One region of the Paenibacillus sp. G2S3 genome, then DNA from elsewhere that is predicted to be linked to it. Evidence: predicted binding sites of a transcription regulator. Region 1 holds the regulator's gene; each other region holds the start of a gene.
The links. Region 1 encodes LexA, which represses DNA repair genes until DNA is damaged. Its sites were predicted from a motif close to CGAACATATGTTCG; they were not measured.

Region 1 (7,300 bases):
TATTTGGTTTGCTATCGGACCCCAATGCAGTTATTGGACTGAAAAGTACCCTATGTTATGCTCTTAAGAAGCAATAACGTCACTGGAGTCCGAAACCCTGCGCAGTAGGTGATTATTTGGCAAATAGCGTCATCTGGGTCCAAAATTCGCAGAAGAGGACTCTTTGCTGTTTGGGTCATAAACTAAGGAGATCATAGAAGTGCAATAATCCTAAAAATCCATTATTTAAATTTTTCCAATTAGATAAGGAGAATAATGTTAAAATATCTAATATATATCGAATACTTTCCTGGGAGGCGTAATAATATGCACATTTTCATATATATAGGATTAGCTTTTTTCGTGATTTCTGGTATATGTGTGGGCGGATTTACGACAGGTACTCAGCAAAGAGGGAATTTTTATTCGGAATCCAAAGAAGACCGTAAGATTAAAAACAAAGTAGCGAATTGGTCTGCTTTAGGAGGCGTTTTTTCATTAGTGGTTGCTGGGATCATTTATTTATTGTGATTTTTATTTACATAAAGTACCAAACGAATTATATTGAAAGAACAGCATAAACGATGAGGGGGGTTATATTTGGCGAAGATTTTTAATGAGAATACAGTTTCATTTAAACAGAAGTTATCTCCGATCCCTGAGTTTGCTTGGCATACGAGTGAGAGATTAGCTGAGATCGCTAATTCCAAACATCTAGTCTTCGACATAAGATCACTAGATCCAGATAAATATTCTTTTCCTTATCATTTTCATAGAAGCGCTGAAGAGATATTTGTAATTTTGACGGGAAAAGCGATGTTAAGAACTCCCGAAGGTTTTACCGAGGTTTCTGAGGGGGATGTGTTATTTTTTGAAATGGGGCTCGAAGGTGCTCATCAACTTTATAATCATACGGAAGTACCATGCCGGTATCTTGATCTCCGAACGAATCAGGGTATAGATGTTTGTGAATATCCAGACTCAGGCAAAATCAACATTCTCCCTTATCAAGAAATCTATCAGGCGGATCAGCAAGCGGATTATTATAAAGGAGAAGAGCAGGTAAGGGAGAAATGGAATGGAATGGAGGATCACACTTGATTCAAGATCGATGGTTCACAGTCACGAAAATTGATCCAATTACTTATGCAATCAGTGAATATGGACATTGGGAAAAGGTGCACTCTTTTTTGTTGTTAGGGAAAGAACAAGCGGTGTTGATTGATACGGGATTAGGCATCGATAATATAAAAAGAATAACGGATCAGTTAACGGATTTACCTATCGCTGTCATCACTACGCATGTGCATGCAGACCATATAGGCAGTCATGGACAATTTGAGACGATCTATGTTCATAAAGAGGATGAGGATTGGCTGATTAATGGAATACGAGGTTTGTCACTTGCCCAGATCAGAAAAGATATGAGCCGAGATATTACTCTTCCTGTTCCTGAGACGTTTGATCCTAATACGTATACACCTTATCAAGGGAGACCAACAGCTCTATTGCAAGAGGGAGATGTGCTTGATTTAGGCGGGCGTAGATTAGAAATTTACCACACACCGGGTCATTCACCAGGTCATATTAGCATCTTTGATCATGCCAACGGGTATCTGTTTACAGGGGATTTGTTGTATGATGTTACGCCAATTTATGCTTTTTATCCCTCTACTAGTCCGGCAGATTTAGTGGCTTCTTTAGAAAAGATTGCGCAAATTTCAAATGTATCTCAAGTATTCGGCTCTCATAATACGTTGGGTCTAGATCCAGCTATTTTGCAAGAGGTTATGAAGGCAGTTCGTGAATTACGTGAACGTGATCTAGTCGCTCATGGTACGGGCATTCATCAATTTAACGGATTTAGTGTGCAATTTTAAAATGAATGTTGGATGCAGCGAAAACGGCCCTCTCAAAAGGACCGTTTTTTTGTCATTCCTTAAGGTTTTCAAAATTTCTAATTGGGAAAAGTAAAGAGAAGTAATAAGAGGTGGGAGGGGACGTCTATTCGGATACGATCGACCTGAAGAATGCATGCAATTGTTGTACTTGGGAGAAGGCTTCTTTATACTGATTATCGGATTGTTGAATAGGTAATAAACCTGGCAAGAAGGAGATGCTATACACAGAAGTCCCATTGCTGTTTATATATATTTTAAGTGTAAGTTCCTCGATAACTCCTGCCTCTTCGTCAGCGTTATTAAGCACATTAATATTCGCACTTGAAGCAGTTGTTTTACTGTTTTGTTGTCTTTTAGATACTTTTGAAAGGGTAAGTGCGTTAACAACAATCTCTGATCCCATTACATTATCGAAGGAGTATAGCTTTGCTATAGCTTTTTTGCTTGTCTTCGGATCACTGCTACCTATGGCTATTTTCTTATAAGATTCGTTGAGCGCGATTAAGTGAGACTGATTGGGGGGGATAAATGTTTTGGTAAATATGATGTTAAAAGATGAGATTGCGTTTAACAGCCTAGAAAGTTCTGAAGAAGCAGATAGCTTTTTTAATTCTAGAATAACGGCGCTTAGAATTAAGGCTACTCCTATAATAGCAAACATGTACATCAAGAAAATCAGCATGTAATCACACCTCCTGTTATCTCAGTAGAGCAAGATTTATTGCTTATTGAAAGATATGCCTGAATTCTCTCTACTAGTATCTGTTAAAAGCGAAAATCGTGGAAATTTAGGAACGGCTTCTTTTTAGAAAAAAGAAAACACCCAGAGATCTGCCGATTCTGCAATCTGAGTGCAAAATTGGGGCAGATGCCTGAGTGCTTTTTAATATAATTACGTCGAAATTATAAGAAATTGAAGGCTGTGATTTGATCGGTATAAACAATTAGCTGTTTGTATTCGATCGGAGATTCATAATTAGCGTAGACTCTTACAGTAACCTCGTTTAGGACTACAAAGTTATAGCTGAAATTTTTATCGGGATGTTCTGCACCTAAATAAGATATGTATTCATCTACAATGACATCATCCATCAGAGATTTTAAGTCAAATACATCCTCTTTATTGGAGGCGGAAGGGGAGATCGTCCCTTGAATGCTGCCGAATGAGGTGAGCAGATTTACTTTTTTTCCACTAGCCTGATCGTTATTTAATAATAAGCCAGAGAGTTTAACAAGTGCATCGACTTTGAAATCGACGAGAGTTCTAATTTTTGAGTTGTTCAAAACTAAACACTTCCTTTCAATTTGAAATCCTGTTAACAATATTCGACATATAACCGCATAATTCCTAGTTCGTCATCAAAAATACTTAAATACAAACACACCCCATCCATGGAACTAGGAGTGAGGCGTGTTTATCTATGGATAGATTTAATTCCTGATCGTTACTTGTGTTCCAATCGGAACAATCGCAGCTAGTGCTAATACATCCTCATTGTACATACGAATACAACCGTGGGAAACCTCGTGCCCTATGGATGCGGGATCATTATTTCCATGTATCCCATAGTGAGGCTTAGATAGACCCATCCAAAAGACTCCAAATGGACCACCTGGATCGGGTTGTTTGTTAATGATTGTGAAATCACCTAATGGTGATTGAGTTAACATTTTACCGATTCCGACGGGGAATCCCCTGATCACAGTATCATTATCAAGAAGATAAAGCATACGCTGCGTCAGATCCACTATAATTCGGTAATTTGGCATTGCGCAACACTCCTTTCTAAATAGGATATGAGCAGGACGCCTAAACGGTTATTCATTAAAAATGGCCATTTTAATCAATGAGAACATATGTTCTAAAGAGGATTAGTTGAACAAAATAGCAGAAAAAGAGCTGTTCCACATTTGCGGAACAGCTCTTTTAAAATCTAAGAAAATATATATTTAATACAACACATTTTCCTTATACTTCTCGCAGAAACGGATACCATCCCTTAGAGGGCGGTATCCGTTTACGATTGGTAGGAGTGCATGCTTAGTGGATATCTCGAAATAATCCGATAACTCTGCCGAGAATGGTCACGCGATTAAGGCGAAGAGGCTCGTACGCCGGATTCTCCGGCTGAAGACGGATATGATCACGTTCTTTATAAAAGGTCTTCACGGTTGCTTCATCTTCTTCGGTCATAGCTACAACGATATCTCCGTTGTCAGCCGTTTGTTGTTGGCGAACAATTACATAGTCACCATTCATAATTCCTGCTTCTACCATACTGTCACCTTGAACCGATAACATAAATACTTTGTTATCTCCAACATAGTGAGTTGGAAGCGGGAAATAGTCTTCAATATTCTCAGTAGCAGTGATAGGAACCCCGGCGGTAACCTTACCTACGACAGGAATGCGAGCGACGGTTTGTGCGAAATGATGGACATTCTCGGAATCCTCTTGGCCAAGCAATTCTATCGCACGAGGCTTCGTTGGATCTCGACGGATAAGTCCCTTCTTCTCTAGCCGATCCAAATGACCGTGAACTGTGGAGCTGGAAGCAAGTCCAACAGCTTCACCAATCTCCCGGACGGAAGGAGGATAACCCTTGCTGCGGACTTCGCTACGTATAAATTCCAGGATCGCCAGCTGGCGACTTGAAATCTTTGACATTGGAATCAACCCCATATAGTAATGTTTGGGAAAATTATAACATAGAACTACCGTTCGCACAAACATAAGTTCTAACTATTATAAATATTAATTCGAAAGAGTTAATAAATGGTAGTCTCGTATTGATTACGTTTCCTTCATCTAAATGATAAGAGTGATTTTTTTATATGAATAATATGGTAAATATTAATTTCAGAAAAAAAGAGAACAATTGTTCTGAAATAGTATTGAACAAAACACATGTTCGTGTTATTATAATCTCAAAAGTAAGAACAAGTGTTTGGAGGATGATATTCATGTTAAAATACAGTACATACCGTAGCATCTACGATAAAGCCCCCGTGGTTGAATCTTTAGGACATAATCCTATTTCCCGAAATTCTGCTCAGATTAAAGAGTTTACAGAGCATTTGCTTCAAGGACTGATGCGTTTATTCCGGAGAGATTTTGTTATTAAGCTGACATTGATTATTGTGCTTGTACTATCAGGGCTTACAGTAGTAGGTAATGTATTTGCAGGATCTACTACTTTAATGAAAGATGAGAAGCGCGTAGTGGTTGAACGTGGAGATACACTTTGGAGTATTGCACTTGAGAATAAACCTTCTGATATGAAGACGGCTGTATATATAGAAGGAATTAAAAAATCCAACGGTATTAAAGGCAGTCAGATTAATGCTGGAGATATCCTCACTTTACCTATTTATTAATATTCTAAGAACATAATAAGAGGACATGAAGAGCTTGCAGGGAGTAAACCTTGACAAGCTCTTTTTCTCATGGCAGAGTTAGAATTAATTTATAAGGGGAGGGAAAGTTTTTGAATATTGATGAGTTGGTCGCGCGTATTAACGAATTGGCACGCAAACAGAAGAGCGTAGGCCTTAATCAAGAGGAAACGGCGGAACGCGCCAAGCTTCGTGAAATTTATTTGGGGAATATTCGCAATAACTTCCGAGCACAGTTGAATACGATTGAATTGGTCGATAATGATGAGCATGAACAAGGTAACAAGGGGCTTAAGCATTAACACCCTGTTCCTTTTCATAGATATTACTGGATGACTAGGGGGAACGCATATGGCCCGTTCTTGGGAAAGAATGGTTCAACGCAACACACAGCAAATTAACAAGCAAAGAAAGAAGCAGGGGAAGGAAACGATTTACGCATCTAGATCTAAGTCTCCTGGTAAGAACAGTGAAACCTTTAAAGGCCGTAATATTGCATTTCCAGTAGTGTTATTGGTGCTTGGTACTATGTTTTGGATGATTGGTTCAGTGGATCAGGCCAAAGGCAATGGTATGCTTATGAACTGGCTAGGAGTCGTTTTGTATTACTTACTGGCGGCGCTTCTGTTCTTTCGACGTCCGTACTTGAAGGTAGAGAATGCTAGACTATCTACTATAAAATTCAATCGCGAACGTTATCTGCCAGCTTCTGATATTGAGAAAATCATCCTTTCGCGTGGAGCTGTTGTCATTAAGCATAAAGGCAAACGCACGAAATGGATTTTTACCAGACTTATGAATCGTTATGATACAAATGCAATGGGGACTAGACTGGAAGCATTCGCAAAAGCTCACCAAATTGAAGTAGTTCACGATTAGAAATTAACCAGCCATGGGAGAGGGAGACCTGTAATGCCAATTTCCGCCGTACTATTTGACCTTGATGATACACTGCTCTGGGATGATCGGAGCGTCAATGAAGCATTTCGTTCTGCATGTGAAGCCGCCGGGGACACGATTGATCCACAAGAACTGGAACTTGCGGTGCGTAAAGAAGCCATAGGACTATATGAATCCTACGAAACGAACCCATTTACAAAAATGATTGGGATTAATCCGTTTGAAGCACTTTGGGGGAACTTTACTGCAGGTGAACAGCCGGAATTCCGTCAATTGGAGCAGCTTGCACCGGGATACCGTAAAGAGGCATGGCGTCGTGGTCTTGCAGCACTTGGTGTAGAGGACGAAGGTCTTGCTGAGACGTTAGCAGCTAAATTCGCAGCGGAGCGTAGAAATCGACCTTACATCTATGAAGAAACGATTCAAGTGCTTGAAGAGCTGAAGGGAAAAGTTAAGCTATTGCTTTTGACTAATGGATGCCCTGCATTGCAACAAGAGAAACTAGATGGCGTACCTGAAATCGTTCCTTTCTTTGATCACATCGTGATTTCTGGAAGCTTCGGCAAAGGAAAGCCGGATAAGGATATTTTTCTGCATGCTCTGGAGCTTCTAGATATTGCACCTGAGCAAGGGGTTATGGTCGGAGATAAGCTTACAACGGATATTCGTGGTGGGTTGGCAACAGGTTTGACTACGGTTTGGATTAATAGAAAAGGCAAACAGCCAGATCCGGAAATTCAGCCGGATTATGAAATCAAACATCTTGGAGAGCTTCTTTCATTGGTCCAATCTTTATAAAGTTGAGTAGAGGCTTACATTCATTTAAGCCTTATGAAGACAGTGAGTTCCTGGGTAACTAGGAGGCTTGCTGTCTTTTTTTGTATCTACATAATGCTTAGAAAGATTGCTGAGATTTATGAGTATATGATTTAAGTCACAAGAGTTAGGCTGAATTGATGCGAAATACTGAAAAACCAATAATAATGTGTATAATAGATGGAGAATGTATAACATGAATTGGTAGATTCATAGTATTCAAATCGGCTGGGAGGACTCTAAATGAAGATTTCAAGAACAATAGTTCCTTTATTATTAGGTGCAACACTTTTAGTACTGGGAGGATG
Region 2 (7,300 bases), 3.2 Mb from region 1:
GCACCTTCGCCTTTCGTACCTGTTTCAAGGCAGACGCTTCACTAAAACCATACCCTGCTTTCAAACGAGTAATTAGACTCGCACTTTGAATAAAAGGGAAGCTTGGCAAGCGATACATACGCCGTAGTTGGTAGGCTAATTGTGCTTTAACTGAGCTGTAAGCGCAGTCCGAGACAACCGCTTTGACTTGCGGTGGTAGATTTTCTCCTGAGGTCATTAGCACTGTAGCACCACCCATAGAGACCCCATGAAGCACCACTTGAGCACTCGGCCCAGTCTTTTTAATCATATATTCAATCCACTGTAAATAATCCTTACGCTCATGCCAACCAAAACCAATATAATCCCCAGCGCTTTCCCCATGTCCTCTGGCATCGGGAATCAGAATATTAAAGCCCAGTCTCTCGTAATAGATTTTGGCGTACGCCCCCATATCCTTGCCTTTTCCAGAATAACCGTGGGCTATAATCGCTGTACGTCCTTCAGCACGATCCGAAAGGAGCAAGTATCCTCTTAGTTGTAGTCCGTCCTCAGATGTAATCTCAACATTCTCAAAGCTCTGACTGGAGATCCAATCCTTCCCCTCACCCCAAGAAGCCCCGGCAACCGGGGGATCAACCTTCAAATCACGATTATTACTCAAGAATTCCTTCGGTGCTCGTTTAATAGCAATTCCATAAAAGAAAAAGCCCGCATAGATCAGAGCTACTATGACGATAACAGCGCTAATGAAGAACCATACCAATTCATCTTCCCCGTCCTTTCCTCATATCCGTTGTAAATCAGTATACCATCTACTTAGATTGCGCCAAAATATAACAATCATGACAAAATAAAACCGCTATCGGAATATGTCCCGAAAGCGGCTTTACTATTCTTCACGGCATAGCTTGTGTTCACGCTACAATCACCGTTTATTATTTCTTGCTCGAGAATCTATTTCTCATCAGCAATCCGATAAGTGCAAAACCTAGACCAGCTACATAATAAGGGACTGGACTAGATTCTCCCGTTTTTGGAAGCTCATCCACAGGTGGATTACCTAGCGGAATTGTATCATCCACTACAGCGATATCACCTGGTGCCGGCGATGGTGTTACTACCGGTACTGGTCCTAATGGAATCTCATCATCATCAACAAGTATCTCTGTGTTGCTCGACGGTGTTGGTGTTGGCACTGGTGCTGGAGTCGACGATGCTACAGGACCTAGCGGCACAGGATCATCATTAACAACGATAGTGCCGATTACGAATGACGGCGTCGGTGTTGGGAACACCGGAGCCTCCGGTGTTGGTGTTGGTGTTGGCGTTGCTTCCGACGACGGTGTTGGCGTTGGTGTTGCTTCTGACGATGGTGTCGGTGTTGGCGTTACCTCCGATGACGGTGTCGGCGTTGGTGTTGCTTCCGACGATGGTGTCGGTGTTGGCGTCACTTCCGGCGTTGGTGTTGGTGTCACGACCGGCGTTGGTGTTGGCGTTACGACCGGCGTCGGTGTTGGCGTCACGATCGGCGTTGGTGTCGGTGTCACGATCGGCGTCGGTGTTGGCGTCACGATCGGCGTTGGTGTTGGTGTCACGATCGGCGTCGGTGTTGGCGTCACTTCCGGCGTTGGTGTTGGTGTCACGACCGGCGTTGGTGTTGGCGTTACGACCGGCGTCGGTGTTGGTGTCACGACCGGCGTTGGTGTTGGTGTCACGACCGGCGTTGGTGTTGGTGTCACGATCGGCGTTGGTGTTGGTGTCACGATCGACGTTGGTGTTGGCGTCACGATCGGCGTTGGTGTTGGTGTCACGATCGGCGTTGGTGTTGGTGTCACGATCGGCGTTGGTGTTGGTGTCACGACCGGCGTTGGTGTTGGTGTCACGATCGGCGTTGGTGTTGGTGTCACGATCGGCGTTGGTGTTGGCGTCACGATCGGCGTTGGTGTTGGCGTCACAATCGGCGTCGGTGTTGGTGTTACGACCGGCGTTGGTGTTGGTGTCACGATCGGCGTTGGTGTTGGTGTCACGATCGGCGTTGGTGTTGGTGTCACGATCGGCGTTGGTGTTGGTGTCACGATCGGCGTTGGTGTTGGTGTCACGATCGGCGTTGGTGTTGGTGTCACGATCGGCGTTGGTGTTGGTGTCACGATCGGCGTTGGTGTTGGTGTCACGATCGGCGTTGGTGTTGGTTTTGGTGTGTGTGTCGGTTTCGGTGTGTGCGTTGGCTTCGGTGTCGGTGTTGGCTTTGGTGTGTGTGTTGGCTTCGGCGTCGGTGTTGGCTTCGGTGTCGGTGTCACGCATGGCGTCGGCGTCACGATCGGCGTCGGTGTTGGTGTCACGCTCGGCGTCGGTGTTGGTGTCACGGTTGGCGTCGGTGTTGGTGTCACGGTTGATGTCGGTGTTGGTGTCACGGTTGGCGTCGGTGTCACGGTCGGCGTCGGTGTTGGTGTCACGGTCGGTGTCGGCGTTGGTGTCACGGTCGGCGTCGGTGTCACGGTCGGCGTTGGTGTTGGCGTCGTTCCTGGATCATCGCCATCGTATGGATGGTGGTGAAATTCGCCACCACCAGTACCTGTGAGCGAAGCCGCCACGAATGTTCCGTTAACCTGACCATTAATAAAATCAACATGAGCATAGGGGGCAAGTATGCTTCCCATTACACCTATGCCTGCCATATCAAGATACGCGGCTTGGCTAAAGTTAAGCAAAATTTTCTTACTGTTCAATACGTTATTAGGTAAAAATCCGAAGTTTTTCATTTTTACGTTAGAACCATCAATATTAATAATTGCAGTAGATCCTGAAGGAACATTTATTGTAATTCCGTAGGTACTAGAAACGTTATCTCCTGGAACATTAAAAACATTGACCACAGGATCTGCACCTGTCAAGGTAAGACTGCCATATTGGTACACTGTTGTTCCATTCGCCGGCAATGCTGCAAGTTCAGCTGATTTATCTCTCAAAGACTGACCTACAGCTGCAAAATCAATCGGACTTCCCTGAGTTCTCTTGCCTCCTTTAAGGAGCGTTGCATTACCAGCATAGATTCCACCATGCACGATATTCCCGTAAACAGAGCCATTGTTGAAAGTAAGATTTCCTCCAACAACAAGGGTGTCAGTGAAGGAGACCTCAGCAGCACTTAGCCTATCACCAACGCTGTAGTTGGTTAAAGTAACATTACCTCCAGCAGCAAACCTTCCCTCCGTATCCGAGAAGGTTGTAACATCCCCTAGGACAAACACATTGTAGTTTCCTGCAATCCCGAGTGTAGTAGAACTAGCATTAACAGTCCCGGCTCCCAAAGAGGAAAGCCCACTACCTACCGTCAATACCCCAGCTAATACTAGTGCAAGCAGCGGTTTCATTCTTCTTTTCAAAAAGCACACCTCCTAAATCTATGATTTATATTTAATCAGAATAATTACCAGAAACTCTAAGGACCTAATAACAAAAAAGACCGCCAAAAAGAAGTGGAATTCCCTTCTCATGGCAGTCGGACGGTCATAGCGCCTTTAAGACACTTTAGACTCCTGGACTTTGCGTCCCACCCTTTCAGGCGGTTTGCTATTATCATGATAATATATGTATTTCCGTGCAAATTAGAACTAGCATTTTAAGCATCCTATTAAATAATCGTCTATGACTTTTAATACTTTTGGACTAATGATAGTTTAGCGCTCTATCCCCACAATTGTCAATCAATTCCTTTTGATAATCACACATGTTAGCAGCCACAAAAAAAGCGCCTAAAGGCGCTTCACATAAAGGTTTTTCTTCAATTTTAAAGTAACTTTATATAGCCCAATATCGATATCCATAATGGAATACTTAGAATCAAACCAAATACCATTCCACGGAGGAGACTTCCTTCCTCTTTCATTTTAATTCTCCTTTTTATAAGTCTAAAGCATTAATTTTTATTATTACAATTTTAATATATTTTATTCTTTTTGATTTAGTTGTGAATTTTGTCACATTGGATTAGCTGTTTAGAAATACCATTGATTATTTTTGGGATATCGGGGTAGAATACGAATATACGTTCCCATTAGAGGTGATGAGATTCATGCATAGAGCTGAAAGCAGGGACAACATGCTGGTGAAATCTTATTTATTGCTTCCGATGATTTTATCAGCTTTCGAACGGGACTCCGCCATTCTATCTACACATTTACGAACACCCGCCCCCTATTTGGAGGTTCTTGGAACCGCCGCGGCAGTTGCTACGACAGATCTAAGAGATGTTCGTTCGGAGATGAGAAAACGGAGAATCAAGGTATATGAGCAGAACAGACTTAACACGGGGATCGAAGCCAAATTCATATGCCGTGGATACCATGAACGAATGCTGCTGTTAAACGACATCGTTGCTGCCCAAGCTGCCATTCATATGCGCAGATATCTGGGACTGGATATTTCATCTTTTAAGAGCTATGAAGAGCAATATCAGATTAAGTAAAGCTGCGTAAGAAGCTGCGCCCCCTCCCCCCATTCAATTAGCGAACAAAAAAAATAGGCCTTACCATGGGAGTTGGCAAGACCTGAGAGATTTATACCACAAAACACTGGGGGGTGTTTGGTGTCTTCAATATATACCTCGAACCTGAAAATAAGATGATGCTCACATGAAAATTACATTAAAAACTTCAATTCGTCGCTTAGGCTATCCGCTTGAATTACACTTTTGATTTCCAACCAAAGAAGCCCGCTTCACTGACAGAGAAAATCGACCGATTGATAGTTAGCCATCGAGTGCTTTGAACTTTTTTTTTAAAAATGATATAGTGAGTTCGTTGTTCGCAGGATGACTTGATAGCAGGTTGTAAAACATAATAAAGTCGTGACCTGAGTACGGAGCGGCAGCAGGCGTTTGCCTTTTCGTTGAATATTTTCTGAAGGAGGGTAATAGCCCATGAGTGATGAAATCTGTATACTGCCTGGCATTCAACAGAAGGACACTAGCTTCGGCTACACCTTGTCTATCATTAATGGTAAATATAAAATGACTATTCTCTACTATCTCTCTGAAAACAAGATCGTGCGGTTCAATGAGCTGCAACGGGGTATCGGTACAATACCTTTTAAGACGTTAAGCGTTATGTTGAAAGAACTGGAAGCGGACTGTCTCGTCAGGCGCGAGGAATTCCCCCAGATTCCCCCTAAAGTTGAGTATTCCTTGACCGAGAAAGGCCAATCGCTTATTCCGGTGCTGGATATGATGTGCACTTGGGGAGAGAAAAACTTCGTTCCAGCCGCGCAAGAGATAACAATACCGATTACAATTTAACGACTTATGATAAAAGCAGCATTTTCATTAATGAAAATGCTGCTTTTTGTTTCAACTCTAATTACATATTTTCGATAAATTCAACATAGCCTTGCGAACTGATGTCCAATTTCTTTAAGTAATCCGTACTTCCTACCGTTTCATATTCCGTGCCATAGAAGGCATAGAAGAAACGATAATCAGCGTTGCAGTACAAAAAAGTCGTGTCAAAGGGAGATAAAATACGGTCAAGCCCGTAGCGGAGTTTACCTTCTTCACTAAAGTCTTTTTCTCTTCCTCCGGCGGTGACAGCCAATGCGATTTTTCGATTTCTTAATTTATCACTCTTCGAGCCGTATGCCCATCCGTAAGTAAATACTTCGTCCAGCCACTTTTTAAGCAGAGGTGGACTACTAAACCAATAGACAGGGAATTGTAAGACAAGCTTATCATGCGCTTCAATCAGTTGTTGTTCCTTTTCCACGTTGATTTTTTCATCGGGATAGGCTTTGTGCAGCTCGTGCACCGTATATTTGTCTGGATATTTACGGAGTTCTTCGATCCAGCGTTTATTAACAACAGATGTTTCGATGCTTGGGTGTGTGACGACAATAAGTGTTTTCAATGGTGTATCCTCCATGTTTGAATCAGATTTAGGACTTGAGTATACCTCCCATCTTGCCATCGCGTAAGTATGCACTTTTAGTTCACGTACTTACCTAAAGGTAAGCACTGCAACCTGCCTGCACGTATGATTGATGTATAGTCTTCGGGGCGAATCTCGTCTTCGGTGTACACCCAAATATCACACAAGAGAGACTGGGTCATTCCTCCATTTTACTTGAGTAAAGGCTAGAAGATAGGTGTTTTCAAGACAAACGGCACGGTTCCGGGATCCCCGAAAACCGCGCCGTTATGCCATTCTTAGATATGCTGATGAAGGGAATTGAACTCCTGGGCTACACCAGAATAAGGCTGATATAACTCAGTGGAAGAACATCCTCAAGCTTCCAACCAAAATGTCCTTCACATTTTATAGCAAGATAGTCTTAGAAATAATTACAAGGAGGATAAACAGTACCAAGATTGCACCGGTAGATGTAAAGGCTCCTCCGATACCACCACCATATCCAACACCACCAAAACCAGCAACATTTTCGCTCATTTTAAATTTCCTCCTTTGCATTTAAGTTCATCTTAGCTTATGCAATCCCTACTATATCGCTTGGGTAAATTGGTAATTAGATGTCTATCCATTTAGAGCCCCGACCGCAGGCAAAGGTTAGAAGAATGTTAGAAGATAGGTGATTTCAAGACAAATGGCACGGTCCCGAAATCCAGGAAACCGTGCCATTGCGCAATTCTTAGATATGCTGGTGAAGGGAATTGAACCCCCGGCCTACGCATTACGAGTGCGTTGCTCTACCCCTGAGCTACACCAGCTTAAGGCTGATTTTTCTGTCAAACAAAAAATATTATACAACTTTCAGTCAGAAACGCAAGCCAATTTCTCCCTATCCCCTACTCTCCCGAACTACTATTCCACCTGTAGTTTACACTCCACAGACTCCAGCTTTCCACGGCTAGTGGAGGGCTTATCGCGGCGGTCGTCTATTTTAAGTGAGGTAGAGACACGCTCTGCACCTGCAGCAAAAGGAGATTCATGCAGCGCTTCGACTGCTGCAAAAATACGCTGAAGAGACCCTTCGATGATTGTTCCCATGGATGTAAGTTCATAAGTAATTCCTTCTACCGTCTTCAGCACTCGCTGCATATCCGCAACATAGCTGCTAAGGCTGGTACTGCCTGTTCCAATCGGAATAACGGTTACTTCAGCAATAGGCATGAGAATACCTCCTCGGAATTTAAAAAGTATGTGTCTTCTTCTATTGTAACAACTTCACCGATCTCCCACAAACGATGCCAGCGTTATTATACCCCTTCTTTTCCTCCAAGTACTCCGAAACATGCCTTTCGCCACAGGTATTTTTTCTTACATGAATTCTAGGGTCGTCCGCACTACATTTATGGACTCTTTGTGGCGTT
Region 3 (7,300 bases), 2.3 Mb from region 1:
ATTTTAGGCATCATGACATCAAGAATAATTAGATCTACTTCTTCCTTCTGTAGACACGCCAGCGCTTCCATCCCGTCATAAGCTTTAAGTAGGCGATAGCCCTCATTACAGAGGTATATTGATAACAGCTCTACAATTTCCTTCTCATCATCTACTAACAATATCGTTTCTCTCTTCACAGGAGGGGTTTCCTTTCATATATAGTAATAATAATCTATAGCTTCTATATTAGCAGATCAATCGAACGATTTTCCTCGAAAATAGAAACATGTACTTAAAATCGAACGACAATAAGTAGGTTACGCAAAAAAAGGATACCCGCTCCTCTCGTACTTAAACGAAATGGAACTGGTATCCTTTTAGGATTCAGTAAAAATATGCTTACATCTCCAGCAGTCGAATCAGCTCATCTTCATCTTCAATAACCTGAATGCCTAGCTGCTGTGCCTTGGCCAGTTTGCTACCAGCCTTCTCGCCGGCAATAACCAAATCTGTCTTCTTGGATACACTTCCGGATACCTTCGCTCCGAGTGCTTCTAAGCGTTCAGCTGCTTCTTCACGCGTCAGCTTTTGTAACGAACCGGTCAACACTACCGTTTTTCCACTAAAGAAGGAATCCGTACTAACAGGACGTGGTGCCTCTGGAGCCTTCGCTTCAACCCCAAGCGCGCGCAATCGAGCAACGTTCGCTACTACTACAGGATCTGCAAAGAAGTTAACAATGCTCTCGGCGACAATCCCGCCAATGTCTGGTAACTCGGCGAGCTCCTCCGCTTTAGCCTGCATCACAGCATCTAGATCGCAGAAATGATCAGCTAGCATTTTGGTTGTTGCTTTACCTGTGTTAGGGATTCCTAACGCAAAGAGGAACGAGGCGAGATCGCGCCCTTTGCTATCCTCTAATGCTTGCAGCAAATTCTGTGCTTTTTTCTCCCCGAAACGGTTCAGCTGTACAAGCTGCTCAAAGGACAATTCATACAGATCCGCAGAGTCGTGTACATTAAGTTCGTCGTAGAGCTGACCTGCCGTCTTCTCACTAAACGTCTCAATATCCATCGCATCACGCGAAGCAAAATGAGTGATCCGACTAATAATTTGCGGTCTACAGTTCAGCTTATTGTTACAGAAAAGATGTGCGCCGCGCATTTCTAGCGGATATCCGCAAGCCGGGCAATCCTCAGGGAAGATAATTTCTCCTCCGTCATTCTCCTCTGTTACCTTGCCGAGAATTTCTGGGATAACATCATTAGAGCGACGAATAAACACTCGTGAGCCTAAGGCAAATTTCAAGTTTTTGCGCTCAATATCGCCCACATTATTTAATGTACAATTCTGTACGGTAACTCCAGCAAGCTCTACCGCCTCTACACGAGCCAGCGGAGTCACTTTGCCTGTACGGCCTACATTCCAGCTAACAGACTCAAGCACGGTCGTTGTTTCTTCAGCCTCAAATTTATAAGCCACTGCCCAGCGGGGGAACTTATCAGTGTAACCAAGAACTTCACGAATACGGAAATCCGTCACCTTGATCACGGCTCCATCGATGAGGTAATCAAGACTTGAACGACTCTCCTCGATTCCAGCAAGCTGCTCGGTCACATCATCGAAATCATTACAGTAAGTCAGATAAGGATTTACTTTGAATTTGTTATTCCTTAGAAAATCCATCATCTCCTGATGATCAGCGAATTCTACACCTTCTCCAAAACCTACATTATAGAAATAAGCATTCAAACGACGTTCTGCAGTAGTCTTCGGATTAAGATTGCGCAGTGCACCTGCTGCTGCATTACGCGCATTCTTTAGCGGCTCTGCAGCCCGTGTATTATAATCAGCGAGCACGGACAGGTTCATAATTCCTTCACCCTGAACCTCAATAACACCTTCTTTAAAAGGAATCGTTAATGGAACAGACTTTATGGTCTTCACCTGTGCAAGTATTCCTTCCCCCACTACACCGTTTCCACGCGTCGATGCCTGTTCAAGAACGCCATTACGATAGGTTAGATTCAGCGTTAAGCCATCAAACTTCAATTCTACTGCATAACAAGGATCAGGTAGAGGGTTGCCTGGGTTCTTAAGATTGTACTCATTCACTAAGCGAAGTACCCGCGTATTCCAGCTCCGCAGCTGTTCAATATTCTGTGCTTTATCGAGACTCCAAAGCGGAGCCAGATGCCGATGCGGCGTGAAGCCCTTAAGCAGCTCTCCACCTACACGTTGTGTAGGTGAATCCGGTAGTACGAAGCCACTCTCAGCCTCCAGTGCTACAAGCTTGTCGTATAAAACATCGTATTCCTTATCGCTGACTAGCGGAGCATCCAGCGTGTAATAGTGGTAATTATAATTATTTAACTCCGCAACAAGCTCTTCCATCACATGCATAGCATCCATGCAGGTACATCCCTCCGTCAATAAGTTTCCTAATGGTTAGCGTGGTCTAAATATCCGTTCGTTAATCGTTTCCTACTATTATTCCACCCTGGTAATCGGTGCAAACCCTGCAAGCAGTCGTTTTACACCCACTGGTGCCGGAAAAGCAATCTGCAGCTCCGTATCATTCCCGGTGCCCTTTACAGCTACAACGGTACCAGTGCCCCATTTGCCGTGCGAAACCTTATCACCGGCTTTGTAATCGCCAGCTGCTGCAGCCCCTGCTCCAGTAGCGCGCTGAGCGCCGCCGGAGGTTACGGTCACGCTGCTCTTGCTTGTCGCTGCTGACGCTGTGCTTCCGCTGCCAATCGGCGCCGCACCAGCGGCTCCACCTCGGCCGCCGAAGTTCCCACGACTGCCGCCACTGAAGCCGCGTCCGCCATAAGCACCGCCTACCTCCGTGCCTCCGCGTTGGAAGCGATCCTGCGTCTTAGCGGTATCCTCCTTCAACTCCTCCGGAATCTCTTCAATGAAGCGGGACGGCTGATTCGCCGTCGTCCGCCCAAAGAGCGTACGCATCCGCGCGCAAGAGAGAAACAATTGTTTCTCGGCGCGGGTGATCCCTACATATGCAAGCCGGCGTTCCTCTTCGAGCTCATCGTTGTCTTGGAAGGCTCGGCTGTGCGGGAACACGCCTTCTTCCATCCCGACGATAAATACCGTTGGGAACTCCAGACCTTTGGCGCTGTGCATCGTCATCAAGACAACAGCATCACTACGATCCTCTTCATCATCGTTCACACTATCAATATCTGCGATAAGCGCAAGATCTGTGAGGAAGGAGACAAGCGACTTGTCCTCGTTATTTTTTTCAAACTCCATCGTCACGGACAGGAACTCATCGATATTCTCTAGTCGCGAGCGAGATTCGAGTGTGTTTTCATTTTGCAGCTCCAAACGGTACTGCGACATCTCCAGTATTTTTTCCGTCAGTTCGGTTACGGACAGGAACTCCACCATACGGTGCAGAGCTTCAATCATATCGTAGAACTCTACTAGCATATTCCGTGTCCGCCCAGCAAAGCCCAAATCATCTACAGTTTGCAGTACGCGGAAAATAGAAACACCTCGTTCACCAGCCGCAGCTGCCAGCTTGCCAACCGTTGTATCCCCTAATCCCCGCTTAGGTACATTAATAATGCGTGTCAGACTGATATCATCATCAGGGTTAGACAACAGGCGTAAATACGCGAGCAGATCCTTGATTTCTTTACGATCATAGAACTTAATCCCGCCTACGATTTGATACGGAATATCTGATTTAATCAGAATTTCCTCTATTACCCGTGACTGGGCATTCGTACGATACAGTATCGCGTGATTCTGGTAGGCTTGGCCTTGTTTCACATTCTTACTGATTTCCCCGGTTACAAAATACCCTTCATCATGCTCGGAGTCCGCCCGATACACCTTAATCTTGGCGCCTTCCTCGGAATCGGTCCACAGCCTCTTCGGCTTCCGTCCACTATTGAGCGCGATTACTCCATTGGCTGCATTTAGGATATTAGCAGTTGAACGGTAGTTCTGCTCTAGAAGAATGGTTTTCGCTTCTGGATAGTCCTCTTCAAAATTGAGAATGTTCGTAATATCCGCTCCGCGCCAGCGATAAATGGACTGGTCACTATCCCCTACCACGCAAATCCGGTGGTGGCTATCAGCGAGCATACGGCACAACATATACTGCGCTCTGTTCGTATCCTGATACTCATCCACGTGGATGTATTTGAATTTCTTTTGGTAGAAATCAAGGACCTCGGGAACTTCCTTAAACAGTTCGATCGTCTTCATAATCAAATCATCAAAATCAAGCGAGTTATTGCTTCTTAGACGCCTTTGATACATCTTATATACCTTTGCAACTAAGCCTTCAAAATAATCGCCAACCTTCTGCTCATACTGCGCCGGAGTGATCAGCTCATTCTTGGATGCGCTAATGATAGCCTGCACAGCTTTTGGTTCGAATTTCTTCGTATCAATATTCAGTTCCTTCATACAGTTACGTATTACGGATAACTGATCTGTAGAGTCCAGAATGGAGAAGTTGGAGGTAAAGCCAATCCGCTCAATATCCTTCCGCAAAATCCGAACACACATAGAGTGAAAGGTAGATACCCAGATATCCCTTCCCTCAGGTCCGACAAGCTTAGATACACGTTCCTGCATTTCCCGCGCGGCTTTATTCGTAAACGTAATCGCCAAAATCGCCCAAGGCGGCGCCTTTCGATTGGCAATCAGCCAGGCAATTCTGTGAGTCAACACTCTCGTCTTCCCACTGCCCGCACCAGCCATAATCAAAAGTGGTCCTTCAGTAGTTTCCACAGCCTGTCTTTGTGGAGGATTCAGTCGACTTACTGCGTCTTGTATGCTAATAAGTTGCATGTGTAACATGCTCCTTTCTAAAAATGAAATTACAAATCATTAAGAGCTAAAATTCAAAATTAGCGATTAACCGTTCGAGAACAAGCCACTACGGGTTCGGAGGGTTCTTACGATCGCTGTTAAAGCCCAATTTCTTGATTCCAATAAAGAGATTATCGGTTGAAATGGATCTTTAAAGGCGACCACTGGCGTTTCTCCAGAATCCCTCCGACCCTCCGCTCTGTCCGCACGTCAAGTCATCATAAGTAGTCCTAAAAATAACCACTAAGCATAAACGCTCTTGGCGTCCTTATAAGGACGGTAAGTGTTTATGCGAAAAATATAAGGATAATGTATAACGTGAAACTTATACTTTCTTATATTTTAATCGAATTGCTCTTGTACTGTCTTTTTCACAGCCGCAACTGTTAGCAGCGCCTGCTGTACACAACTATAAATAATATTGCCGACCACTACTGTATCACATAGAGCTGCTGCCTGCTCGGCTTCTGCCTCACAAGTAATGCCCCCACCATAAAAAAGCTGGGCTCGCTCCACCATTTCACGCACTGTCCGCACGGTCTCCATATCCCCGAACCTACCGCTGTATTCAAGATAAACAATCGGCAGTGACATCAGCCTGTCCGCAACCTGGGCATAGGCAGCCGCTTCTTCAGCATCAATGGCCGTCTCGGCCCCTGTAATCCGCGCAACGGAAGAGTCGCTATTCAGCACAATATAGCCTTCCGTTAATAACGAATCCCATGGAATCATAAATCCATAGCGTTCAATAGCTCGGCGATGATGGCCTACGATCCAGGCTGGATCAGGCGTATTAAGCACCATAGGGATCATATAAAGATCAAATCCGGGCACAGCAGCTTCAAGTTCGGATACTTCTAGTGCACAGGGTAACTCAAACCCTCTTACTCTTGATAAGAGATCCACTGTATTCTCATAGGTTACTCCTGTTGAGCCCCCTATCAGTATGGCATCCGTGCCAGAAAAGCAAACGGCCTCCAAATCCTCATCCGAAATCATCCGGTCAGGGTCTAGTTTAAACACATGCCGCCAAGGTTTGATCATTTGCTGCACTGATTTCATGAGAATCATCCTTAATAGTCATTTGGGCAAGACAAAGACACTCCTGCCGCCGCAAAAGATATAGATCTAGTCTATGCCAGCGCAGCAGGTGTGTCAATTTAAAGCGAACAAAAATACGAACATTTTTTCGTGTTTTTTTATGGTAATATGAGGTCTAAGATTTCACCGTAAACCTGTAATGTTAATTAAATCCTCTTCGGGCACAAAATCAGTATAGAAACCATCCACTCCCATACGGGACAGCTCCCGAATTTCATCTTCTTCATTTACTGTATGAACATACACACGAGCGCCAGCCTTCTTCAGCTTTTTAACAAAGCTCTTGGTGGCTCGGCTAACTGGCATTGTAATATCCACACCTGTTTTTTTAACAAACTCAATAACTTGTTCATCCGTATCCTTGGATTGGTATAGGGTATAAAGCACTTCTGGAAAAGAATACATCTTATTAATCTCATCAAGCATCGACTGGTTATATATTTGTGGAATAATTCGATCTAATATGGCTGGTTCCCGATCCTGTGCCGCTTCTACCAACAGTGTAAATTGTTTATTTATAAGTTCGGGTTTGATTTCTTTCGTATCGGTCACGATATAGGCATCTGGATAATGCTGCATCAGATCAAGCAACTTCTCGACATCGATCGGGGAGTATATATTCAGGATTGGACTGTTCATGAATTCCTTATAATCTAGTACTACCCCTTGTTTATTAGCAGGAAGAACATCCAACTGACCTAAAAGCTTGCTCATATTGCCTGACCACTCATGTCTACCAACTAACTGATCATCAGCCGATAATAACAAGTCTACTTCAAATACACGAGTTCCCTGAGCATAATTAGCAACAAATGCTTCAAAGGCATTGGTGTATGTATGGCCGTTAATGCCACCCATGGCATGTGCTACGACCTTGTGAGCCTCAAAACCACTTGCAGGCTGTTCGTCTTCATTACTAAAAGCGATTACAAATAACATGATAAGAGCTCCAATTACAATTACAGTAGCAACAATCTTTTTCTTATCCATAGTTGAGAGTTTCCTTTGCAAAGTTTAGATTATAAAACCAATAGAAAAACAATACCCCGCTCTACCATAGGTAGAAACGGGGATCCAATTAAAGTTTTAGCAAATCTGAATAAGTGCAGGAATCAATAAGCATTTTTGTTGACGAAGCCGTTGCGAATCGTTTTAAAAATAATTCGAATGTCGAACAGTAAAGACCAGTTCTCGATATAGAAAATATCGTGTTTGATCCGCTCCTCGATGGAAGTATCACCGCGAAGTCCATTGCTCTGTGCCCAACCTGTGATTCCAGGGCGTACATGGTGTTTTACCATATACTTTGGAATTTCGTCACGGAACTGTTCTACATAATATGGGCGTTCTGGCCGAGGACCAACTA
Region 4 (7,300 bases), 1.4 Mb from region 1:
AATTACTATGTGTTGTCCGGTACCAGTGTCTCAACACCTATAGTCTCTGGTGTCATTGCTCAATTGCTGCAGAGAAATCCCTCACTAACTCCTAAGCAAGTGAAAAACATATTGAAAAAGAACACATTCTCTCTGAAACTCCCCCCTAACACAGCGGGCTCTGGTGAGATCAATGCAAGATTCTTATTGTGATTTTGCTTCCTTCTTTAAAGCTGTGATAACAGAAACTGATAACACTTCAGTAAATTTACCCGTAGGTTCAATTTCTAATAAAGAAGATTTCAAATCCGCTTTAAATCGTTCCAAGTGATCTCCAAATAAGCGCTTTGAAGCATAGGATGTGGAATACAAATTTCCAAGAATCGAATCCAAGGTCCATGTGATTGAATAACTTGGTAAAACCAGTGTTTCACTACTTCATTAACCTTAAGCTGCCAAGATAATGGCTCTTGCTCAACATTAAACGTATCAATAAAAGGCTGTTTGGAGCAAATCCGAACAGTTTTTTTTGTATGTCGATACGTCTGAACACGCTGTATTTGGGCTTGGTGAATCGACCAATTTACATAGAAATCATTGACAAATGAGTCCATTACCTATATGGTTAATTACATAACTAACTAACCAAAGAACTTGGCGGTGAATACATGGGAAGCTTAATGGATGATACTCGACCGATATTTATGCAGATCGCCGAACGCATAGAAAATGACATCATCGAAGAAACGCTGCTGGAGGAATCACAGGTTCCTTCAACAAATCAGTTTGCTGTTTTCTACCAGATCAATCCGGCGACGGCTGCGAAAGGTGTGAATTTGCTTGTGGATCAAGGGATTTTATACAAAAAGCGAGGAATTGGCATGTTTGTAGCTTCTGGAGCGCGCGCAGTATTGATGGAGAAGAGAAAAGAACAATTTTATGAGCAATATGTTGTAACTATGATCCGTGAAGCAGAGAAATTAGGAATTACGTTGGATCAATTAACGAAGATGATTCAGAGGGGAGATAATCGGTCATGAATGAAGTCGTTGAGGTCAAGGGACTGACCAAGTCGTATGGAAAGGTAACCGTCATCCAAGACATTAATTTTTCTTTAGAAAAGAACAAAATCTATGGTCTGCTTGGCAGAAATGGTGCAGGAAAAACAACGATCATGCACATGATTACAGCACAGTTATTCGCTACAAGTGGTGAGCTTAGAGTATTCGGGGAACATCCCTACGAGAATAACCGCGTACTCAATCAGATTTGCTTCATTAAGGAAAGCCAAAAGTATCCGGATACGTACCGTATTATCGACGTTCTAGAGGTATCTGCGTTATTTTTCCCTAACTTTGATCGAGACTACGCCCATTCCTTAATCAAGGACTTCAATCTCCCCCTAAAAAGAAGAATGAAGAAGCTGTCCAGAGGAATGCTCTCGGCGGTGGGTATTGTAATAGGTCTAGCTAGCCGCGCTCCGCTGACTATTTTTGACGAGCCTTATTTAGGTCTGGATGCTGTGGCAAGAAGCCTGTTTTACGATCGATTAATTGAGGATTATTCAGAATATCCGCGAACAGTTGTCTTGTCTACACATTTAATTGACGAGGTAAGCCAGCTATTAGAGCATGTCATTGTTATCGACAACGGTAAGCTGATTATCAATGAGGATGCTGAAGCTCTTCGCGGGCGGGCTGCTAAAGTTATCGGTGCGGCTGCGAAGGTCGAAGATTTAATCACCGGTAAAGAGATCATCTCTCGTGAATCCTTTGGCGGATTACTTTCTGCCACTGTTATTAGCTTAAACTCAACAGATCTATCACGTGCTGAGATGCTTGGTCTGGAGATCTCCCCGATATCTTTACAACAGTTAATTGTTCATCTTACAAACAGAAAATCCCAAGGGAAGGGAGTTGCAGTGCAATGAACCAAATGACAGGGATATTAAAAATGCACTATAAGGATAAATGGTTTTGGTTGTTTATGCCTTGGATTATATTATTGTCCAGCTTTTTGGTTAATCTTGTCATAGCTTTTTTCCTGCAAGAACCAATGTATACCGGCGGCCTAGTCTCAATCTTTATTTATATGTTTGTCATAGGTATCATCATTTTAGTACAGACCTTCCCCTTTGCCTTGGGCTTAAGCCTACGGAGGACAGATTATTTCATCGGCACATCCTTGATGGCCGTTTTAACAAGTGCCGGTTTCTCACTCCTTTTGTTCCTGCTATCTATTGTAGAAACCAAATTAACATCTGGATGGGGTGTGCAGCTACATTATTTTCACATACCATACTTGAATGATGGTACTGTCCTAGAGCAGCTGTGGATCTATTTCATGATTATGTTGCATATGTTTTATTGGGGATTTGTTATATCCAGCATCTTCCGTAGATTTGGTAGAAGTGGCCTATTCATTTTCGCAGCAGTCATGTTTATTCTGTACAGTGTCGCTGGATTGTTAATGACATATTATCAGTGGTGGGGAGATCTATTTAACTGGTTTGCTAGCCATACCGCATTTGAACTTGCCTTGTGGACCATGCCCTTGACGGTCTTGTATGCCCTCTTATCGTTCTGGATGCTTCGGAAGTCTACAGTATAAGACGCTGCCTGGAATATTGTTAATATTATAGGGGGTACTGTATGGATTATGTGAGGGATTACGCCATGTATGCTTCTATATTCGGTATGTTTAGTTTTAGTTGGTTTGGCTGGGCACAAGAAAATCCCAGATCCAGCTGGCGAAAATATATTGGCATAGCTTCTGGTGTATCCCTTCTCGTCTGCTTGATTGGTGTCTATTTAAGTGTGACGAACTGGGATGCTCCCTCCGTATTAAATGACAAGACCTCTTTTGATAATTATCTAATTTCTGTCTATATTGAATTATTTTTGGCTGGTGCCGGAGCTTCTATATTGATGAAATGTAAGTATAATGATTACGTTGCTCCTTGGATTGCCTTTGTTGTAGGTATTCATTTTATTGGCTTAAAAAGTGTGTTTAACGATTTTAGTTTATACCTTTTAGCAGCGCTTCTTGTTACAGTGTCTATCGCTTCACTATTCATATCTAGAAAACTTAAGGTCGCGAACAGTGCAATTACAGGCATGGGTGCTGGGACAGTTTTGTTCGCCTTCGCTCTATTAGGGTTAATTCGATATTTATCGATCTAGATACGATTATGCTAAAGTTATCTTGGAATAATTATATTCACAAAAAAGAAACTCCCTTGATTTCTCAAGGGAGTTTCTAGTGATGCGGTCGAGAGGACTCGAACCTCCACGGTATTGCTACCACACGGACCTGAACCGTGCGCGTCTGCCAATTCCGCCACGACCGCACATCATAATGACTACATATCAATCTTGCGGTCACAAGAAATATCATATCATGCTGAGATTAAAGCGTCAATATATTTTCCGATTTTTCTTATCGATCATTATTTTATGGATAATTATTGCTTTTACTTCCGAATATAAGGTATAATGAGAACAAAAGTTCGCATAATATAAATGAGGTGATTTATAATGGCGACTACAAAGTTGAAGACATCCATTGTTGATGAAGATATTACTAAAGAAGAACTGTCCCTGGTCAGAAGCTATTTGCTGCTAACGTTTATTCATAAAGTTTTCGAGCGTGACTGCCGTGTAATCAGCAAGAGTGGCCTGTTTAAGACCCCTCAGCTTTATATGGAGCTCGTGTCTGGCGCCACTAAGAAGACCTCATTAATGCTCCAAGAGGTTACGCGCGAATTAAGCTCACATGATCTGAAGATCACAACCGTTCGCCAAGATCAACGAGGAGTCGAGGCCTTGTACTCCTGTAGAGGATATCAAGGTGAGATGAATATATTATGGCCAGGATTCCGTAGAGAGATGATGCTGCGAATGCGTGCGTATCTCGGACTGTCCACAGAGCTCTCCATACTCTCCAGAGAAGAAAGCGACTCCCAGCTAGCTTTAAGTATTTAATCCGTCAGAGGCATAGATGTTAGCAGAACAGCTCCCCACCCAATTTGGGTAAGGAGCTGTTTTTGCTGCGGAAACTATATATTATCAGGTTCTTTCCTTGGTTCGCTGAAGGGTTGGAATAAATAATTCCGATCTAGCTTTACTACTCGTCTATTCTGACGACGTATCATCACCTGCGAATCATCCCAAGCCAGAACAATTCCTTTTACATCATTACTTTCTATGCCATCGCGCACCACACGAATTTTCTCGCCGGAAATTCGGTACGCATCCAATTGTTCATCGCTAATCATCATGATCCCTCCCTCTATATAGCTTATCCTATTTTCATTAAGAAAAAAGACCCAAATGAAAAATCATCTGGGTCTCATATAAGCAATTGACCAATTGCATGTCTACTAAAGCATTCTTATATCAGCGCTTCATTCTTCTCAAACCAGAAATCAAGAACTTTAGCGGACATCACACGTTGCTCCAGATACTCCACTTGGTTCGTTGTGAATTTCTCCCTCCAAGGGAAGGAAAGTTCCTCACATAAACCTTTAATTGTCAGAAGCTCTGACCAAGCTACATAGCGTTTGTACCAAAAAAACTGAGGATGTTCAATCATATAGGGATACAGATCGTCGAAATCCGTGTGTTTGCAATCCAGCGCACGCTCGAAGTGATCCTTGGCCTCGGTTAATTTATCAATAAAAAATTGCTCAGTCACCGGTTCTTTCCCCATTGTGACGCCTCCTCCCTATGTCTGATTTTATTATAAAGGAAAATCTATAGGGTGAAAAGCAGTTGTTTTAAAAATAGGCATGTTCTTATTTATAATTCGGGTTATTCCCCAAATTCAATGGTGCCTCCAGTAAGAGAGGTAATTCTTACGAGTGACTCCAGTCGGATGCCTTGTTCTTTGATCGTCCGAGCTCCAGCCTGAAAGCTTTTTTCCACTACAACACCAAGACCTACCAGCTCAGCGCCAGAGCGTTGAATGATCTTAATTAATCCACGCGCTGCATCACCATTAGCAATAATATCATCGATAAAGAGGATTTTATCCTCTGGAGAGATGAATTGGCGAGACAACATAATGTCGGTAACGATGCCTTTCGTAAAAGAAGGAACTCTTTCACAAAGTGCGTCCGGATCTGCTAATAGCGTTTTTTTGCGACGTGCAAAAACTAACGGCACCTTTAACTCATATGCGGTGGCAAATGCCACGGCAATGCCCGAGGATTCCACGGTCACAATACGTGTAATTCCGCAGTCCGCAAACCTCCCGGCAAACTCCCGTCCCATTTCCATCGTAAGCTGTGGATCTACCTGATGATTCAACAGTGCATCCAGCTTCAGCACTTCATCCGAAACGACGACACCTTCCTCCAAAATCCGCTGTTTCAACACTTCCATGATTTTGAACCTCCAATACCCTTTATAATCGCAGACGCTCCGTACAAATGAATCACGGAAGTCATGTCCTACTGATCCTCATCATAACCTGTACTATACAGAGTGCACAAGGCAATCCTGCATAGCACGCTTTATGATTTTTCTTTTGCTTCTTAAAACTATTAGGAGGGGAGCCATGAAATCACATGTCCGAACATTACAGATCGCTTTCACTTACATTGGCACCATTGTAGGAGCCGGATTCGCCACCGGACAAGAAATTTTAAAATTCTTCACTCGTTACGGACACTGGGCAGTTCTGACCATCCTGCTCTCTACTATACTGTTCATATGGCTGGGTACGAAAATGATGGTCATCGCTCGGCGCATAGAAGCAGAGTCTTATGAGGACTTTAACCGTCACCTCTTTGGTGACCAAGTCGGAAGCACCATCAGTTTGTTCACGATGGTCATCCTGATCGGTGTCAACAGTATTATGCTTGCAGGGGCTGGTGCTATTTTTCAAGAGCATCTTGGATTTCATTATCAAACAGGGCTAATATTGACGCTGGTTGGTTCTTATTTTCTGCTTAAACGGGGAATTTCCGGTATTCTGCAAATGAACAGTCTGATCGTACCATTAATGCTTACGCTGTCGCTCATCATTATTTTTAATACCTTTCAAATTCCAGGTGCTGAACGGTTCTTTTTCCTAGAAACGGATCGGTCTATCTTTGGAGCTTGGATGTCGCCGCTGCTCTACACCGCCTTCAATTTAGGTATGGCTCAAGCCGTATTAGTTCCAATGGCTCGTCATACAGAGGAAGAAAAATCTCTTGTCTGGGGCGGTATTTTTGGTGGTGCGGGAATCGGTTTTATGTTGATCGCCGCGCATTTCGCGATGAGCTCACAGATGCCTGATATTCTCCAATTTGAAATCCCTATGGGCAACATCGCCATCCGGTTGGGTACCGTAGTGCAAACTATATATTTGCTGCTGATCTTTTTGGAGATCTTTAGCACTTTTGTCGCCGACATTTATGGCGTCACCATGCAGCTTAAACAACGAATTCCCGTTAAACCCGCATTGATTACGCCGATTCTGATGTTGCTGTGCTATTTACTGAGCCAGTTTGGCTTTAGCTCTCTTCTCTCCGTGTTCTACCCGATCTTCGGAGCTTTGTCACTGGTCTGGGCTGTCATGTTACTACGTACGCCATGGTCTACTCCACCACGTATCGATTCCTCATCGGGTTCGAGTGGCAAAGGGAACAGTCTTGTATCCATAAAACCAGTTACACGGAAATAACTGCTCCTGTTGGAATAATTCGTGCTGCCGCTTCCGCCACATGCTTGTGACAGGTCATCATCACAATCTGGCGGGAGACCGACAGTTCACCAAGCAGTGAAAGCACAGCATGAAGACGAGCCTCGTCAAAGTTGACGAATAGATCATCGAACAGCAGTGGCAGCGATACTTGCCGGGACATCGTCTCTGCTAATGCCAAGCGGATGGAAAGGTACAGCTGTTCTGCCGTCCCACGGCTAAGCAGTCCGCTGTCGAGCAGTCCAGCATCTTTGTGTTCCGCTTTAAGCTCTTTATGGCCTAAAGTCATAACTACTCTCTTGTATTCCCCTTGAGTCAGCTTGGAGAAATATTCAGATGCAAGTAGTAGTACCTGCGGCTGCTTCTCCTGCTCATAAATACGGCGGGTTCTTCCGATTAATTCGGCAGTTAAGGCTGCTACCGCATATTTATCAGCCACGATTCGCAGGGCGGCTCTCTGCTCTTCCAATTGCTGAATAACAGAGTCCTCCATACACCGCTCTTTCAAATACTCCCTTTCCTGAAGCAGCTTCCCTCGTTGCTCCAGCAGACTGTTCCACATTTCTTCCTCTCGTGCAGCTAGCTCTTCAGCCGCCGTCCGCTCTTTCTGGAGTGCTGAGGCATCATGATG

Region 2: the regulator LexA is predicted to act here: its motif matches at 4,021-4,034, upstream of QNH28_RS02395 (YhjD family protein).
Region 3: the regulator LexA is predicted to act here: its motif matches at 4,876-4,889, upstream of pcrA (DNA helicase PcrA).
Region 4: the regulator LexA is predicted to act here: its motif matches at 3,477-3,490, upstream of QNH28_RS10275 (YhjD family protein).

What each region holds. Positions count from the first base shown of each region.
Region 1 is NZ_CP126095.1:3,763,161-3,770,460, reverse strand. It holds gene QNH28_RS16450 (DUF5316 domain-containing protein) at 307-510, shown strand; gene QNH28_RS16445 (cupin domain-containing protein) at 580-1,080, shown strand; gene QNH28_RS16440 (MBL fold metallo-hydrolase) at 1,077-1,859, shown strand; gene QNH28_RS16435 (hypothetical protein) at 1,984-2,562, opposite strand; gene QNH28_RS16430 (hypothetical protein) at 2,784-3,164, opposite strand; gene QNH28_RS16425 (L,D-transpeptidase) at 3,312-3,650, opposite strand; gene lexA (transcriptional repressor LexA) at 3,922-4,548, opposite strand; gene QNH28_RS16415 (LysM peptidoglycan-binding domain-containing protein) at 4,845-5,258, shown strand; gene QNH28_RS16410 (DUF896 domain-containing protein) at 5,369-5,578, shown strand; gene QNH28_RS16405 (hypothetical protein) at 5,628-6,155, shown strand; gene QNH28_RS16400 (HAD family hydrolase) at 6,189-6,974, shown strand; gene QNH28_RS16395 (FixH family protein) at 7,236-7,300, shown strand, end outside.
Region 2 is NZ_CP126095.1:531,312-538,611, reverse strand. It holds gene QNH28_RS02405 (alpha/beta hydrolase) at 1-745, opposite strand, end outside; gene QNH28_RS02400 (choice-of-anchor A family protein) at 918-3,365, opposite strand; cyclic di-GMP riboswitch class I at 3,474-3,564, opposite strand; gene QNH28_RS02395 (YhjD family protein) at 4,055-4,447, shown strand; gene QNH28_RS02390 (winged helix-turn-helix transcriptional regulator) at 4,901-5,275, shown strand; gene QNH28_RS02385 (NAD(P)H-dependent oxidoreductase) at 5,337-5,879, opposite strand; gene QNH28_RS02380 (YjcZ family sporulation protein) at 6,288-6,419, opposite strand; tRNA gene QNH28_RS02375 (tRNA-Thr) at 6,626-6,697, opposite strand; gene QNH28_RS02370 (MTH1187 family thiamine-binding protein) at 6,792-7,100, opposite strand.
Region 3 is NZ_CP126095.1:6,085,874-6,093,173, forward strand. It holds gene QNH28_RS27030 (response regulator transcription factor) at 1-179, opposite strand, end outside; gene ligA (NAD-dependent DNA ligase LigA) at 382-2,394, opposite strand; gene pcrA (DNA helicase PcrA) at 2,473-4,812, opposite strand; gene pcrB (heptaprenylglyceryl phosphate synthase) at 5,176-5,895, opposite strand; gene QNH28_RS27050 (phosphatidylinositol-specific phospholipase C/glycerophosphodiester phosphodiesterase family protein) at 6,058-6,924, opposite strand; gene QNH28_RS27055 (undecaprenyl-phosphate glucose phosphotransferase) at 7,047-7,300, opposite strand, start outside.
Region 4 is NZ_CP126095.1:2,394,400-2,401,699, reverse strand. It holds gene QNH28_RS10310 (S8 family peptidase) at 1-192, shown strand, start outside; gene QNH28_RS10305 (hypothetical protein) at 184-306, opposite strand; gene QNH28_RS10300 (GntR family transcriptional regulator) at 648-1,019, shown strand; gene QNH28_RS10295 (ABC transporter ATP-binding protein) at 1,016-1,909, shown strand; gene QNH28_RS10290 (hypothetical protein) at 1,906-2,589, shown strand; gene QNH28_RS10285 (hypothetical protein) at 2,631-3,161, shown strand; tRNA gene QNH28_RS10280 (tRNA-Leu) at 3,245-3,328, opposite strand; gene QNH28_RS10275 (YhjD family protein) at 3,516-3,962, shown strand; gene QNH28_RS10270 (hypothetical protein) at 4,037-4,255, opposite strand; gene QNH28_RS10265 (hypothetical protein) at 4,372-4,689, opposite strand; gene QNH28_RS10260 (xanthine phosphoribosyltransferase) at 4,791-5,363, opposite strand; gene QNH28_RS10255 (YkvI family membrane protein) at 5,539-6,651, shown strand; gene QNH28_RS10250 (ATP-binding protein) at 6,638-7,300, opposite strand, start outside.